DNA from 2 places in the Bacillus sp. GW821-FHT01G09 genome. Region 1 is predicted to be linked to the other one. Evidence: predicted binding sites of a transcription regulator. Region 1 holds the regulator's gene; the other holds the start of a gene.

What was found. Region 1 encodes NrdR, which represses ribonucleotide reductase genes. Its sites were predicted from a motif close to AACACNATATATNGTGTT; they were not measured.
Region 2: a site for NrdR is predicted at 5,450-5,467, ahead of nrdI (class Ib ribonucleoside-diphosphate reductase assembly flavoprotein NrdI). Genes of this name have one in related genera too.

The regions. Positions count from the first base shown of each region.
Region 1 is NZ_JBWKWL010000003.1:315,699-322,377, forward strand. It holds gene AC07VD_RS12265 (TVP38/TMEM64 family protein) at 1-17, opposite strand, end outside; gene dnaI (primosomal protein DnaI) at 51-986, opposite strand; gene dnaB (replicative helicase loading/DNA remodeling protein DnaB) at 1,014-2,432, opposite strand; gene nrdR (transcriptional regulator NrdR) at 2,547-3,005, opposite strand; gene speD (adenosylmethionine decarboxylase) at 3,279-3,659, opposite strand; gene AC07VD_RS12290 (glyceraldehyde-3-phosphate dehydrogenase) at 3,898-4,920, opposite strand; gene AC07VD_RS12295 (winged helix-turn-helix transcriptional regulator) at 5,126-5,506, opposite strand; gene AC07VD_RS12300 (MFS transporter) at 5,690-6,679, shown strand, end outside.
Region 2 is NZ_JBWKWL010000002.1:914,165-920,843, forward strand. It holds gene AC07VD_RS09820 (hypothetical protein) at 1-55, shown strand, start outside; gene AC07VD_RS09825 (poly-gamma-glutamate hydrolase family protein) at 336-1,043, shown strand; gene AC07VD_RS09830 (OsmC family protein) at 1,113-1,565, shown strand; gene ebrB (multidrug efflux SMR transporter subunit EbrB) at 1,579-1,932, opposite strand; gene ebrA (multidrug efflux SMR transporter subunit EbrA) at 1,946-2,263, opposite strand; gene ymaG (inner spore coat protein YmaG) at 2,398-2,679, opposite strand; gene AC07VD_RS09850 (YmaF family protein) at 2,768-3,181, shown strand; gene miaA (tRNA (adenosine(37)-N6)-dimethylallyltransferase MiaA) at 3,281-4,225, shown strand; gene hfq (RNA chaperone Hfq) at 4,265-4,486, shown strand; gene AC07VD_RS09865 (YmzC family protein) at 4,682-4,954, shown strand; gene AC07VD_RS09870 (hypothetical protein) at 5,036-5,266, shown strand; gene nrdI (class Ib ribonucleoside-diphosphate reductase assembly flavoprotein NrdI) at 5,510-5,902, shown strand; gene nrdE (class 1b ribonucleoside-diphosphate reductase subunit alpha) at 5,862-6,679, shown strand, end outside.

The DNA of each region.
Region 1 (6,679 bases):
GCGGTTTTTCGTTTCATACCCTCAGTTCCTTCCCCTTTGAACCGCAGCAGTTACGGATGGCGGCGGTTTTCTCCGTCAAGGCGGATCGGAGCAGCCAAATATAATATCCGCTCCATTAATCTTGCCGCTTTTACTTCTTCCTTTTCCCCCCTTTGCGAATACGTAAAATGATGCTTCAGCTCGTCAGGTGAGAAATTAGAAGAAAAGAAAGTAGGCAGCTGCTGGGACATTCTGTGCTGAAGCACCGTTCCGATGACTTCATCCCTTACCCAGCTTGTCATTGATTCTGCTCCGATGTCATCAAGCATCAATACGGGTGTGGTCTTTACCATATTGAGCTTCTCTTCCAATGTCTGGTCTTGCAGCGAATTCTTAAGCTCTCTCACAAATTCAGGCACATAGACAATCATGGAAGAATACTCTTTTTCCGCCAGCTCATTGGCAATCGCAGCGAGCATAAACGTTTTTCCTACCCCGAATTTCCCGTATAAATATAATCCTTTCCCTTTTCCCGTCTCATTATAGCTTTTCAGAAAGTCTGTAACATGCTGAAACATCGCGAGCCTGCTTGGGTCACTGATATCAACTTGCTGGAACGTCGCTCCGAGAAGATCCTGCTGGATATACATGCTTCTCATAAGAGACTTTTGTTTCTTCTGCTGGTCGAGCTTCCGTTTGACTGGACATTCATAATACTCGATATCAATAGACCGCCCATTGACAACAAGCTTCGGATGGTAGCCCTCCAACAAATTGTTGCAGTTTTCATCTTCCGAACAATAGGAGCAATTCTTGCTTTGTTCGATATATTCATAAAGCTTATTTAAGCTCTTTTCGATCATTTTTTGGTCAATCACTTCTTCGTTTTCCTTCAAAAATGCTTGAACATCTTGATCTTTCATGACTTTTTCCTTCATTTGTTCAAGACGTTTTTGGAAATCCGGCCTGCCGGTTACGCCCTGCAGGGAACGGCCGATTGGTTCCATCTATTCCTTCACCCCGCATCTCTGTCTTTAATAGGCAGAGTATTTTTTCAGTTTTTGCATTTCTTCCATCATTTTTTTCTTCTGTTCTTCCAAATCCTGCGGATGCAGCTTCTGCTGTCCGGATTCTGAATCGGACGCTGTTTCCTTTTCTGTCATCCAATCAGGAAGCTTTTCTTCACGAATCACTTTTTGGTTTCGTTTCGAAGACTTTGTTTTTCCCTCAGCCCATTCAAGGTACTGGCGGTTTTCTTCTATTGCGAGCTTCATCGCTTCCCTGACCGTTTTCACCTTTTTGCGTGCCCAATGCGAAGCGATTTTTTGGATATAGTTTTTGGACAGCTTCATGTCGGTTTTCAGCATGACATAATAAATTAACACATTTGTGACGCCTGGCTCGAGCTTCTGTTCGAACATAATTTCTTCTATGATCTTCAGATCAGCTTTTGACGGCTCTGTTCCGTCAGCAATGTCCTGCAGAAGCTTCTTCGGGGAAATCGCCTCCAGCAATGCGATCAGCTTCCCATCCAGAGAATCCTCTTCTGCCGGTTTTTCGCCTTCACGCAGATGCACCGGCTGTGTTTTTTCCACCAAATCGGGCAGCTGTCCGTTTCTTTCAATTTGATACCAGTCGCTCGCCGCTTTTCTTAAAGCCTCCGTCGTAATGACGTCACGCTCATCAATTGCGCTCATCACAACGTTTTGCATTTGCAAAGGGTCAATTCCGTACAGGTAAGAAAGCTTTTTGATTGTGTCCCGCACCTGCTGGGTCATCGCTTTTCTCGGAATCATCGTCTCAGAAAGTCCCGCTAAAAACAAATCAAAATCAAACACATCCTCCGTTATGGTGTAGGACGGAGACTGTCCGACAGAAGTATACTCGGACCCCTCGGCAAGCCTTACCGTTTCCTCCATATCGGATGTGAGCTTCCATTCACTCGGCTGCAGCGATTCAAACGCGTGATTAAACGGCCGCGTAATGTCCTTCGCATCTTCTGAAATGGCCGGGTGCGTAAAAAATTGTTTTAATTGCTGATATTTCGTTTTTCCGACTCTATTATACAGAAAAACATTCAGCATTCCGTCTTCAAAAAATTCATTTGGTCTGAGCGGCGGAAGGAGTTCATATATAAAGAGGCGCTCCTGCCGCTCGGATTCTTTCATATATACTTTCAGCAATCCGATGCCCTCGAGCTTCCCCTGTTCCTGATGGATCGTTTTTAAGTTGGACTGTGTCATCCCCATCAGCTGTCTATGTGTGGACTCTCCGCCCCACAGACGGTTTTGTTCAAGCTCTCCCCACAATGTCATATAAAGAGAGAATGCAACAGGGCCGATTAAGGGCTGGTACAGTTGTGTAATAATTTGTCTGTCAATATCCTGCAGCATCGATCTGCTTTTAACCACATACGGATCTACAGGCAGTACATCTTTCCAATAGTCAGCCATACATTCTCAAACCTTCCGAATTTGTTTCTACCTTTCATTTTACACCGTTTCTTATATCTATCAAATGCCAATTTTGCACATGAGAAAAGAGCTAGAAGAATCCTCTTAGCTCTTTTAACGCTCTTTCTTTATTAAGTCTTTTAATTCGTCGATAAAGACGTTTATATCTTTAAACTGCCGATAGACGGACGCGAACCGTACATATGCGACTTCGTCAATCTTAGCCAGCCGGTCCATGACCATTTCTCCGACGAGCTCACTCTTCACTTCGGAGCAGCCTTGATTGCGAAGCTCTTTTTCAATATCAAAGCACATGTCTTCAAGCGTTTTGAGTGAAACAGGCCTTTTTTCACATGCTTTTATGAGGCCGCGCAGCATTTTTTCTCTGCTGAATTCCTCACGCACACCTTCTTTTTTCACGACGATGAGCGGGGTTTCCTCCACTTTCTCAAAGGTCGTAAACCGGTAGTGGCAGGATTCGCACTCGCGTCTTCGGCGAATCGACTTTCCGTCATCCACAGGCCGTGAATCAAGGACTCGTGTTCCGTTATGCTGGCATGAAGGACATTTCAATAAAATCAGCTCCCAACTATATCGTTCCCTGCAATGTATTTTCGGCAGCCTCCGCCTTTTAAAAATAGATGTGACAGCATCTGTCGGGAGAGCCGTTGTTAAATTTGTTTCTATAGCATTAGGTGGTTTGTGAAAATCTCTTTCTTATTTTACAAAAAAAATGAAAAAAGAAAAAGCTGACACTCTCGTTTCTTTATAAAAATAAAAGGAGCATAAGCTAAAAAGCGCATAATGGCTTTCTAGCTTCAGCTCCCTTTGTGTTCGCAATTTACTTTATAGTACTTTCGCTTGCGCCTGTTTAATTTGCACAGGCCCCATTCCTCTTGGTATTTCAATGTTTTCTCTTGTATCAGCATGTAATGCCTCTGCAATGTAATCAGCAGCGACATTAGGATCTAAGTCTCCACAAGTATAAACATCAATGCTCGCATATCCGTGCTCAGGAAAACTGTGAATCGTTAAGTGTGATTCAGAAATAATCACAACTCCGCTTACGCCTTGCGGTGCAAATTTGTGAAATGCAACCTCGCGCACCTCAGCACCTGATTTTAGAGCAGCATTTACAAACGTTTTTTCAATAAAATCCATGTCATTCAGCTTATCAAAATCGCATCCCCATAGCTCGGAGATAACGTGACGCCCCATTGTTTCCATAGTCATGGACCCCCCTTAACAAGAATTAAAAAGTGAAATTCCAACAACTGGGTCGGCCATTTACCACGGGGGAAAGTTAGTCCGGAGAGGTCCTAACCCTTTAAGTAATTCCGAAACAGTCTCAAGCAAGAAGTTCACGAAAAATAGTATACTGTGTTTAAGTCTAATTTGCAAGGTGCGTTTTTTCAGAAATATGCTGTTAAGGGTTTTTTCTTTAAAATGTGTCCATGACCTTATTTTATACAGCAGACGGATGTTTCATTCGTGCCGCTACATGGCGGATCAGATCAACAACTCTGCAGGAGTAGCCCCATTCGTTGTCATACCACGCCAGCACCTTTACTTTCCTGTCTTCCATTACCATTGTTGTAAGCCCGTCAATGACCGCTGAATGCGGATTCGTATTATAATCAGTCGAAACGAGCGGTTCATCTGAGTAATCAAGTACACCGTACATCGACGTTTTGGCAGCGCGTTTAAATGCCTCGTTTACTTCTTCAGCCGTAACATCCGTTTTCAGATCAACAACGAGATCAACCAATGAGACGTTCGGAACAGGGACACGCAAGGCGAGGCCGTGAAGTTTTCCTTTCAGATGCGGCAGCACAAGCGAAAGCGCCTTTGCCGCTCCTGTTGTTGTCGGAATGATGGATTCACCGCAAGCCCGCGCCCGGCGCAAATCTTTGTGCGGGTTATCAATATTTTTTTGGTCATTCGTATACGCATGAACTGTAGTCATCAGACCGCTCTCAATGCCAAACTCTTCATCCAGTACTTTTACAACAGGCGCAAGGCAATTTGTCGTGCATGACGCATTTGAAATAATGACATGGCGCTCAGCGTCGAATTGGTCCTCATTTACGCCCATCACAATGGTAACGTCTTCATTTTTTCCCGGAGCGGTCAAAATCACTTTTTTTGCACCTGCTTCTATATGGCCCATCGCTTTATCTTTAGCATTAAACTTCCCTGTTGCTTCGACGACTATGTCAATATCATATTCCCGCCAAGGCAGCTGTTTTGGATCACGGCTGTTTAACAAAAGCACTTTCTTTCCATTTACGATCAGGCTGTCTTCACCAGCCACAACCTCTTTGTCGTATCTGCCGTGAATTGTGTCATACTTTATTAAATGAGCCAGCGTTTCTGCGGAATAGCTGGCGTTAATGGCCACTACTTGAATTTGATCGTCTAACATCGCTTTTCTAAAAACCATTCTTCCGATTCTTCCAAACCCGTTGATCGCTACTTTTACCTTCATGTTGGACACCCCTTATCAATTATGCCATCCTAATTTGTTACTATCTAAAATTAGTATAACACATTAAAACAAATTCGCCAGTACATATTGATAAAAATCAACGATTATAACGCTAATTTATGATGCATCTTATGTTTTCTTGCACAGAATATCAGGCATAAGAACCAAAAAGCAGCCAGCGCTCCGCACTGACTGCCCTCATGCTTTATGATTCCTGTTTTAACTTATCATTGAGCACACTTTCTTCTAGCACAGAAAATGTATCCCCGTACACTCTGTTAATATGATTCGCTCCCCAAGCACACAGCATATCTAAAATCCCTTCTAAGCTGCGGCCGTATTCGCTGAGCTCGTATTCCACTTTGGGAGGAACTTGATTATATACGATTCGGTTAATGACACCGTCCGCTTCCAGCTCGCGCAGCTGCTGAGTCAGCATTTTTTGCGTGATGTTGGGCATTAGGCGTTTTAATTCACTTGTGCGTTTTTTTCCGTGCGTCAGATGGCATAAAATGACGCATTTCCATTTTCCACCGATCACTTCAAGAGTCGCTTCAACAGAAATGTTATATTTTTTCTTCTCCATACAATCCATTCTCCTCACAGGCACCAAAAAGTGACTATAGCACTTCAAAGTACGTACTTTTATTTCTTAACGATATGTTTCATAATCACATTTGCCGGCTGATTTGAATCTGCTCTTTTTTATTTATATAGCTTACTCGGCAGAATTTCAATCATACAACACATCTTACAAAGGAGGAACATCATGACTTCAGCCAATAAAAGCAGTATTCCTGCACTACTGGCTTTGGCCGTAAGTGCATTCGCAATAGGGACAACTGAATTTATCAGTGTCGGCCTTTTGCCGCTCATTGCTGATGACCTGGATATTCCCGTCACGACAGCAGGATTGACTGTTTCCCTTTATGCGCTCGGCGTTACATTTGGGGCACCTATATTAACTTCATTGACCTCAAGCATGTCACGTAAGACACTATTGCTTTGGATCATGTTTATTTTTATTGCCGGTAATACGATGGCAGCAACCGCTTCAAGCATCGGGATTTTACTAGCAGCACGTGTGATATCGGCATTTTCGCACGGTGTGTTTATGTCGATCGGTTCGACAATCGCAGCGGATATTGTCCCGGAAGATAAAAGGGCTAGCGCGATTTCAATTATGTTTACTGGCCTCACTGTGGCAACTGTAACCGGAGTTCCTTTTGGGACATTTATCGGCCAGCAGTTCGGCTGGCGTTTCGCCTTTATGGTCATTATCGCCGTCGGAATCATTGCTTTCATTACAAATGGCATTCTTGTACCGTCCAAATTACGAAAAGGGACGAAAACAACGATGCGGGATCAATTGAAGCTTGTGACAAACAGCCGGTTATTGCTTTTATTTGTCATTACAGCGCTTGGATACGGAGGAACATTCGTTGTGTTCACGTATCTGTCTCCCCTGCTTCAGGAAGTAACAGGCTTCAAAGCCGGGACTGTTGCAGTGATTCTGCTCGGATACGGAATAGCTATTGCTATCGGCAATATGATTGGCGGAAAGCTGTCAAACCGAAATCCAATTGCCGCTTTATTCTATATGTTTATCGTACAGGCAATTGTTCTATTCGTACTGACATTTACAGCCCCGTATCAAGCAGCTGGGCTCATTACCATTCTCTGTATGGGATTGCTGGCCTTTATGAACGTGCCCGGCCTTCAGGTGTATGTCGTCATGCTGGCTGAGCGTTTTGTCCCG
Region 2 (6,679 bases), on a different contig from region 1:
CTCCTGTGATTTTGTGAGAACAAATAAGCAAAATCTCTATTCTGCAGGCCGGTAACAGCTGTCCGTCTCAGCAACCGGGCAGCCTGTTACTAAAACCCTCCTTAAACCTATATACATTTATTTGCCAAGTGAGGTTGTTCCTACCTTTTTTTGTCTTTCCTCTCAACCTTTTTTCACTCTTATTTGAAATGAACCGCTAATAACCGTGACAATCAATTGATTTTTTGAAACCGGGAACTTTTTCACTGATGATATTGTGTATACAATGGTAAGATAAAACCTATTGGCTAAACCTCATATAATGAACCGCGCCATTCTTATGAAAGGAGTTAAACATGAGAAGATTTTTACTAAATGTCATATTAGTCTTAGCCATTGTCTTGTTCTTGAGATATGTTCATTACTCATTGGAACCTGAACCATCAAATCAGCCAGATACATATTCAAATTTCAGCAGCTTGGCAGAGAATGAGAGCCCAGCCGATTACGATATTTCATATAATGAGAAAAAAGGAAGCAAAGTCTTAATTATGTCTCCGCATGGCGGAAGAATTGAAGGCGGAGTAAGTGAGCTTGTGCGTTATTTCAATAATGAATACTCTACATACCTGTTTGAAGGGTTGAAGTCCCACGATAACCAAACGCTGCACATTACAAGCACCAACTTTGATGAGCCATTGGCTAAAAAGAAAATCAAGGAGCATCAATATGTGGTGGCTTTTCACGGATATAAAGGAGAGAACAAGAATACGCTTGTAGGGGGAACAGACCGAAAGCGGGCGAAAATGATTGTGAGAGCCCTTGAGCGGAGAGGGTTTTCCGCTGAGTTAGCGTCGTCTAAAAGCGGTCTTGCTGGATTGAATGCCGAAAACATTAATAACCAAGGGGAAACGGGGCTAAGTATCCAGCTGGAAATCAGCCGTGAGCAGAGAGAAGCATTTTTTGATGATTTTTATTATAAAAATAGAAAATACACAAAGAACAGTGAATTTTATGCTTATGTCAGTGCGATCAAAGGTGTCCTGGAAAAAGAGTATTCGTAACAAGCAGATCAGAAGACAAAAAAAGAGAAGATCAGTAGACTGAAATAGGATAAAAAAGGAGGCAAAACAATGGCAGATCATCATTTTTATTTAAAAGCGAACTGGCCGGGTAACCGCAATGATGTCGGTACGATCGAAAGCGGAAACCTGATCACATCGATTTCCATTCCTAAAGAAATGGATGGCCCGGGAGAAGGGACCAACCCAGATGAAATGCTTCTCGGGGCGGCAGCGACCTGTTACATTATTACACTTGCAGCGATGATGGAGAGAAGCGGGCTGGAAAAAGAACACTTACAGATGGAGTCAGAAGGCATTGTCGACGTCACAAAAGGAGTCTTTACATACAAAAAGATCATTCACCGTCCCTATGTCGTGCTTAAACATGATGCTTCACAAGACGACGTCGCATTGGCGCACAAGCTTTGTAAAAAAGCGGAGTCGTCATGCATGATTTCGCGTGCAATTCAAGGAAATGTCGAGCTGCAGCTTGAAGCCTCTGTGAAACTGGGTGGAGAATAAAGAAAACAGACGGTCACTCACAGACCGTCTGTTTTTTATCTTCAGCGTGGGCTTTCGATTGATTTAGCACGACCACGCCTGCAATGACAAGCGTGAGACCGAATACACCTTTTAAACTGATGGTTTCGCCAAAAAGCAAAAACCCGACAATTGCTGTAAGCGCGGTACCAACGCCCGACCATGTTGCATACGCGCTTGATAAGTCAATTGTTTTTAAAGAAAAGCTTAGAAACGTAAAAGCAGAAAGAAATCCGACTATGACTCCGGCAATGGGCCAGGTTTGTGTAAATCCTTCTGAAAGCTTCAGCATCGTGCTCCCAAACACTTCAGATACAATGGCGAGAGCCAAATAAAGCAATCCTCTCATCTTCATCACTCCTTTACTGCCAATTAAGTAACACGACCCCTGATAGTAATAAAAGAATCCCGATCAGCCCTTTGGCATTCAGATCTTCCTTGAACCATTTTACTCCGATCACTGACGTCAGCACCGTGCCCGCCCCGCTCCAAGTCGCATAGGAGAGGCTCAGGGGAATATGGTTTAAAGTCAGGGACAGCATATAAAAGGCGAGGGAATAGCCAATAACGACCAAAGCACTTGGCTTCCACTTTTTGAAGCCATCAGATACCTTCAGCATGGCTGCTCCTATCGATTCCGAACATATGGCAATCGTGAGGAATATATATCCTATCAACATCATGAATTCTCCTCACTATATTTTTAGATTAGAAAAAACTTCAGCTAGAAAAATATTAGTGTATGCCTATGTATGAGTCAAGAGATTCATTTTCACACACATAAAAAGACCCCTTTTTAAGGGGCCTTTTGCGTTTAATAATAATAAGGGAACGGGGCATACGGATAATAGGGGTATCCGCCATACAAATAAGGATTAAATAAAGCGCTTCCTATAAGCCCGCCTGCAAGGCCGCCGATAAACGGTCCTCCAAAAAATCCGAATGGCCGGCCAAACCCAAATCCATAGCCAAATCCGGGTCTTCCAAACCCGTAACCAAATCCGAACGGTCTTCCAAACCCAAATGGTCTCCCGAATCCGAACGGTCTTCCAAATATTCTTGTATCTTCAGGGCTGAAATGCTCTAACTCGTTCATGTTTTCTTTCCTCCTGTAATAAAGTGTAGATGATGCAGTGTATTCACCCTGCCCGGATTTGATTGGGCGAATCGAGGAAAAGGAGGATGTGAACACATTGGGCCTGTATCAGTCTGACTGGTCAAAAGCACCGCCCCACGCACATGCTTATCATGTCAAAACAACGAGAGAACAGGGCCATTATCATCTCATCGAAGGGTTTACTCAGCCGGCAAACGGATCAAATACCGATCAGCATACACATTACTATACAGGGATCACTTCATTTGAAAACGGCCATTTTCATCGGTATTACGGAATCTCAGGACCGGCGATTCCTTTAGCAGATGGCACACATTATCATGAAATCGAAGAAACGACGTATCTGGCCTATAACGAGCCGATTGAGATCCAGTACGGAGGGGTTGTGTACGATCCCGGAGATGACAGAAGAAAAACGCATCGTCATACCCTGAAAGGAAAGACAAGGGAAATTGTCGGCAATGAGCCGCTCGGCTGGTAGAAGGATGTTTACCGATGCAAAAAAAGGGCAAAATGGATAGGTGGTTGTCCATGTTGAATGCTATAATGGGGGGAGATTTATAAAAGAGAGTGATACATATTGAATAATACGAAGCAGCCCGTTGTCATTTTAGTCGGACCGACGGCAGTGGGGAAAACCAATTTAAGTATTCAGCTAGCCAAATCCTTAAACGCGGAAATTATCAGCGGAGATTCGATGCAGATTTATAAAGGGATGGATATTGGAACAGCTAAAATTACCGAACAGGAGATGGAGGGAGTGCCCCATCATCTGATTGACATTTTAGATCCCCAAGACTCTTTCTCTACTGCCGATTATCAAAGCTTAGTAAGAAATAAAATCAGCGAGATTGCAAATAGAGGAAAGCTTCCGATGATTGTCGGCGGTACAGGGCTTTATATACAATCTGTGCTTTACGATTATACATTTACGGAAGAGGCAAATGATCCCGTGTTTCGAGAGAGCATGCAAATGGCCGCTGAGCGGGAAGGCGCTGACTTTCTTCATGCCAAACTTGCTGCAGCAGATCCCGAGGCAGCAGCTGCGATTCATCCGAATAATACAAGAAGAGTCATTCGCGCACTGGAAATTTTACATACGTCCGGAAAAACGATGTCCCAGCATTTGAAGGAACAAAAACGAGAACTTCTGTACAATGCAGTGTTAATTGGCCTAACAATGGATAGAGACACGCTTTACGAAAGAATTAATCAGCGGGTCGATTTGATGATGCAGTCAGGCCTTCTTCCCGAAGTGAAACGCTTATACGACAAGAACGTGAGAGACTGTCAATCAATACAGGCGATAGGCTATAAAGAGCTGTATGCATATTTTGACGGTTTTGTGACACTTTCCGATGCTGTCGAACAGCTAAAGCAGAACTCGAGGCGGTATGCGAAACGCCAGCTGACGTGGTTTCGCAACAAAATGCAGGTCACATGGTTCGATATGACACCGCCTGTTGATATGGAGCTGAAAAAAAAGGAAATTTTCACACATATAGCAGGAAAACTCGAATTTTAATCGAAACTGTATGATATAGAGAATCAAGGAGGACGAAACATGAAACCGATTAATATTCAGGATCAGTTTTTGAATCAAATCCGGAAAGAAAATACGTATGTCACTGTTTTTTTGCTGAACGGCTTTCAGTTGCGGGGCCAGGTGAAAGGCTTTGATAACTTTACCGTATTGTTGGAATCGGAAGGTAAGCAGCAGCTTATATATAAACATGCGATCTCAACGTTTGCGCCGCAAAAAAACGTCCAGCTTGAACTCGAATAGATCAAAAAATGCCATGTCAAGACATGAGGAAAGGCTGCCGGGGGTTCCCGGCGGCCATTTTTAACATGAATCCACTTTTGCTCCAAGCTTTTTGTGTAAGCTGACCATGCCAAGGCACGGTCTTTTTTTATGAGAACAACATACGGAAGTGAAAATGGTATATTATGTATAAAATGAATTTAGGAGTGATCGACCTTGTTTGAAAGTGAAGCAGAACTGAGACGAATCAGGATTGCACTTGTATGGATAGCTGTCTTTTTACTGTTCGGGGCGTGCGGGAATCAAGATACCATTATTGAAACAGACAGCGGCAATTCAGACTATGAAACGCCTCAGCCCACCTCGTTTCCACTTGAACATAACCATTTTGGCGTTATGGAGGACGGCTATATCAAAATTTATGAGTATAATGAGTCCCGCAATGAGGTAAAGCTGAAGAAAGAATACGCGGATGATGAACTTGAATAAAATTCACAAGCATTCGAATTTACAAAGCGGATTCCAGCCGCTAAACTAAATACAGACACAGATCAAACAGAGGGTGAAAACATGAAGCATAAAGTGATCGTGAATCATTGGGAAGAAATTTGCGAAGATGATTCTTGCTATGAATACGGAACAAGTATCATTGTGAACGGAAAAGAATTAATCAGAGAAGCGTCAATTATCACTGCTTTGAAGGCGGTTTTAGAAGAGATCGGCGCGGATGTTGAAATAGAAGAAACAGTAGAGAGTGAAAAATGCTGTGATAGCTTAAGAAAAAAAAATCTAGACTACTAAGCAGTTTTTTTTCATGTTATGATAAACATCGGCTAAAAAACGACACCCCGAGTAGGACGAGAGATGATTCTCGTTCTGCTCTCTTTTTTGGGCCCTAATGAGTCTGCCCATTTGCCTGATTTGATCAAAATATGAATTTTTCATAAAAACGAATCTATATATTGTGTTTTTGCTAGAGGGTAGTATACTATATATAGTGTTAGTAATGAGAGATTCATATTTTTTGATAGGTCGTGATAAAACGTGGTACAAATCATATTTGATTCGAAAACAGGGAATGTTCAGCGGTTTGTGAATAAAACAGGCTTTCAGCAGATACGCAAGGTGGACGAAATGGACCACGTGGACACTCCGTTTGTTTTGGTCACCTACACGACAAACTTCGGCCAGGTACCGGCATCAACACAATCATTTCTCGAAAAATACGCCCATCTCTTATTAGGAGTCGCTGCGAGCGGCAACAAAGTATGGGGCGATAACTTTGCAAAAAGCGCCGATACCATTTCAAGACAATATCAGGTGCCGATCTTGCACAAATTTGAACTCAGCGGCACATCTAAAGACGTTGAATTGTTTACTCAGGAGGTAGAAAGAGTTGTCACAAAATCAAGTGCCAAAATGGATCCAGTTAAATAACGAAATCATGATCCAAAAAGATGGAAAATTCCAGTTTGATAAGGATAAAGAGGCTGTACATAGCTATTTTGTAGATTATATCAATCAAAACACAGTCTTCTTTCACGATTTAAAAGAGAAGCTGGATTATTTGGTTGAAAACCAATACTACGAAGAGGAATTCTTAAGCCTTTATTCTTTTGAAGACATTAAAGAAGTGTTTAAGACAGCTTACGCTAAGAAGTTTCGTTTTCCTTCCTTCATGAGTGCGTTTAAATTCTATAATGACTATGCTTTGAAAACGAATGACAAGAAAAAAATCCTCGAGCGTTATGAGGACCGGATCTCAATTGTTGCGCTGTTCTTCGCTAACGGCGACACTGAGAAAGCAAAAGAATATGTAAACCTGATGATCAATCAAGAATATCAGCCGAGCACACCGACATTTTTGAACGCCGGCAGAAAACGCCGCGGTGAACTTGTGAGCTGCTTCTTGCTCGAAGTTAATGATTCTTTAAATGACATTTCAAGAGCGATCGATATCTCCATGCAGCTTTCTAAGCTTGGCGGCGGGGTTTCTCTTAACCTGTCCAAGCTTCGCGCGAAAGGTGAAGCCATTAAAGATGTTGAGAATGCGACAAAAGGCGTTGTAGGCGTCATGAAGCTTCTTGATAACGCGTTCCGTTACGCTGACCAAATGGGACAAAGACAAGGATCCGGCGCGGCGTATTTAAACATTTTCCACCGCGATATCAATGATTTTCTTGATACGAAAAAGATTTCTGCGGATGAAGATGT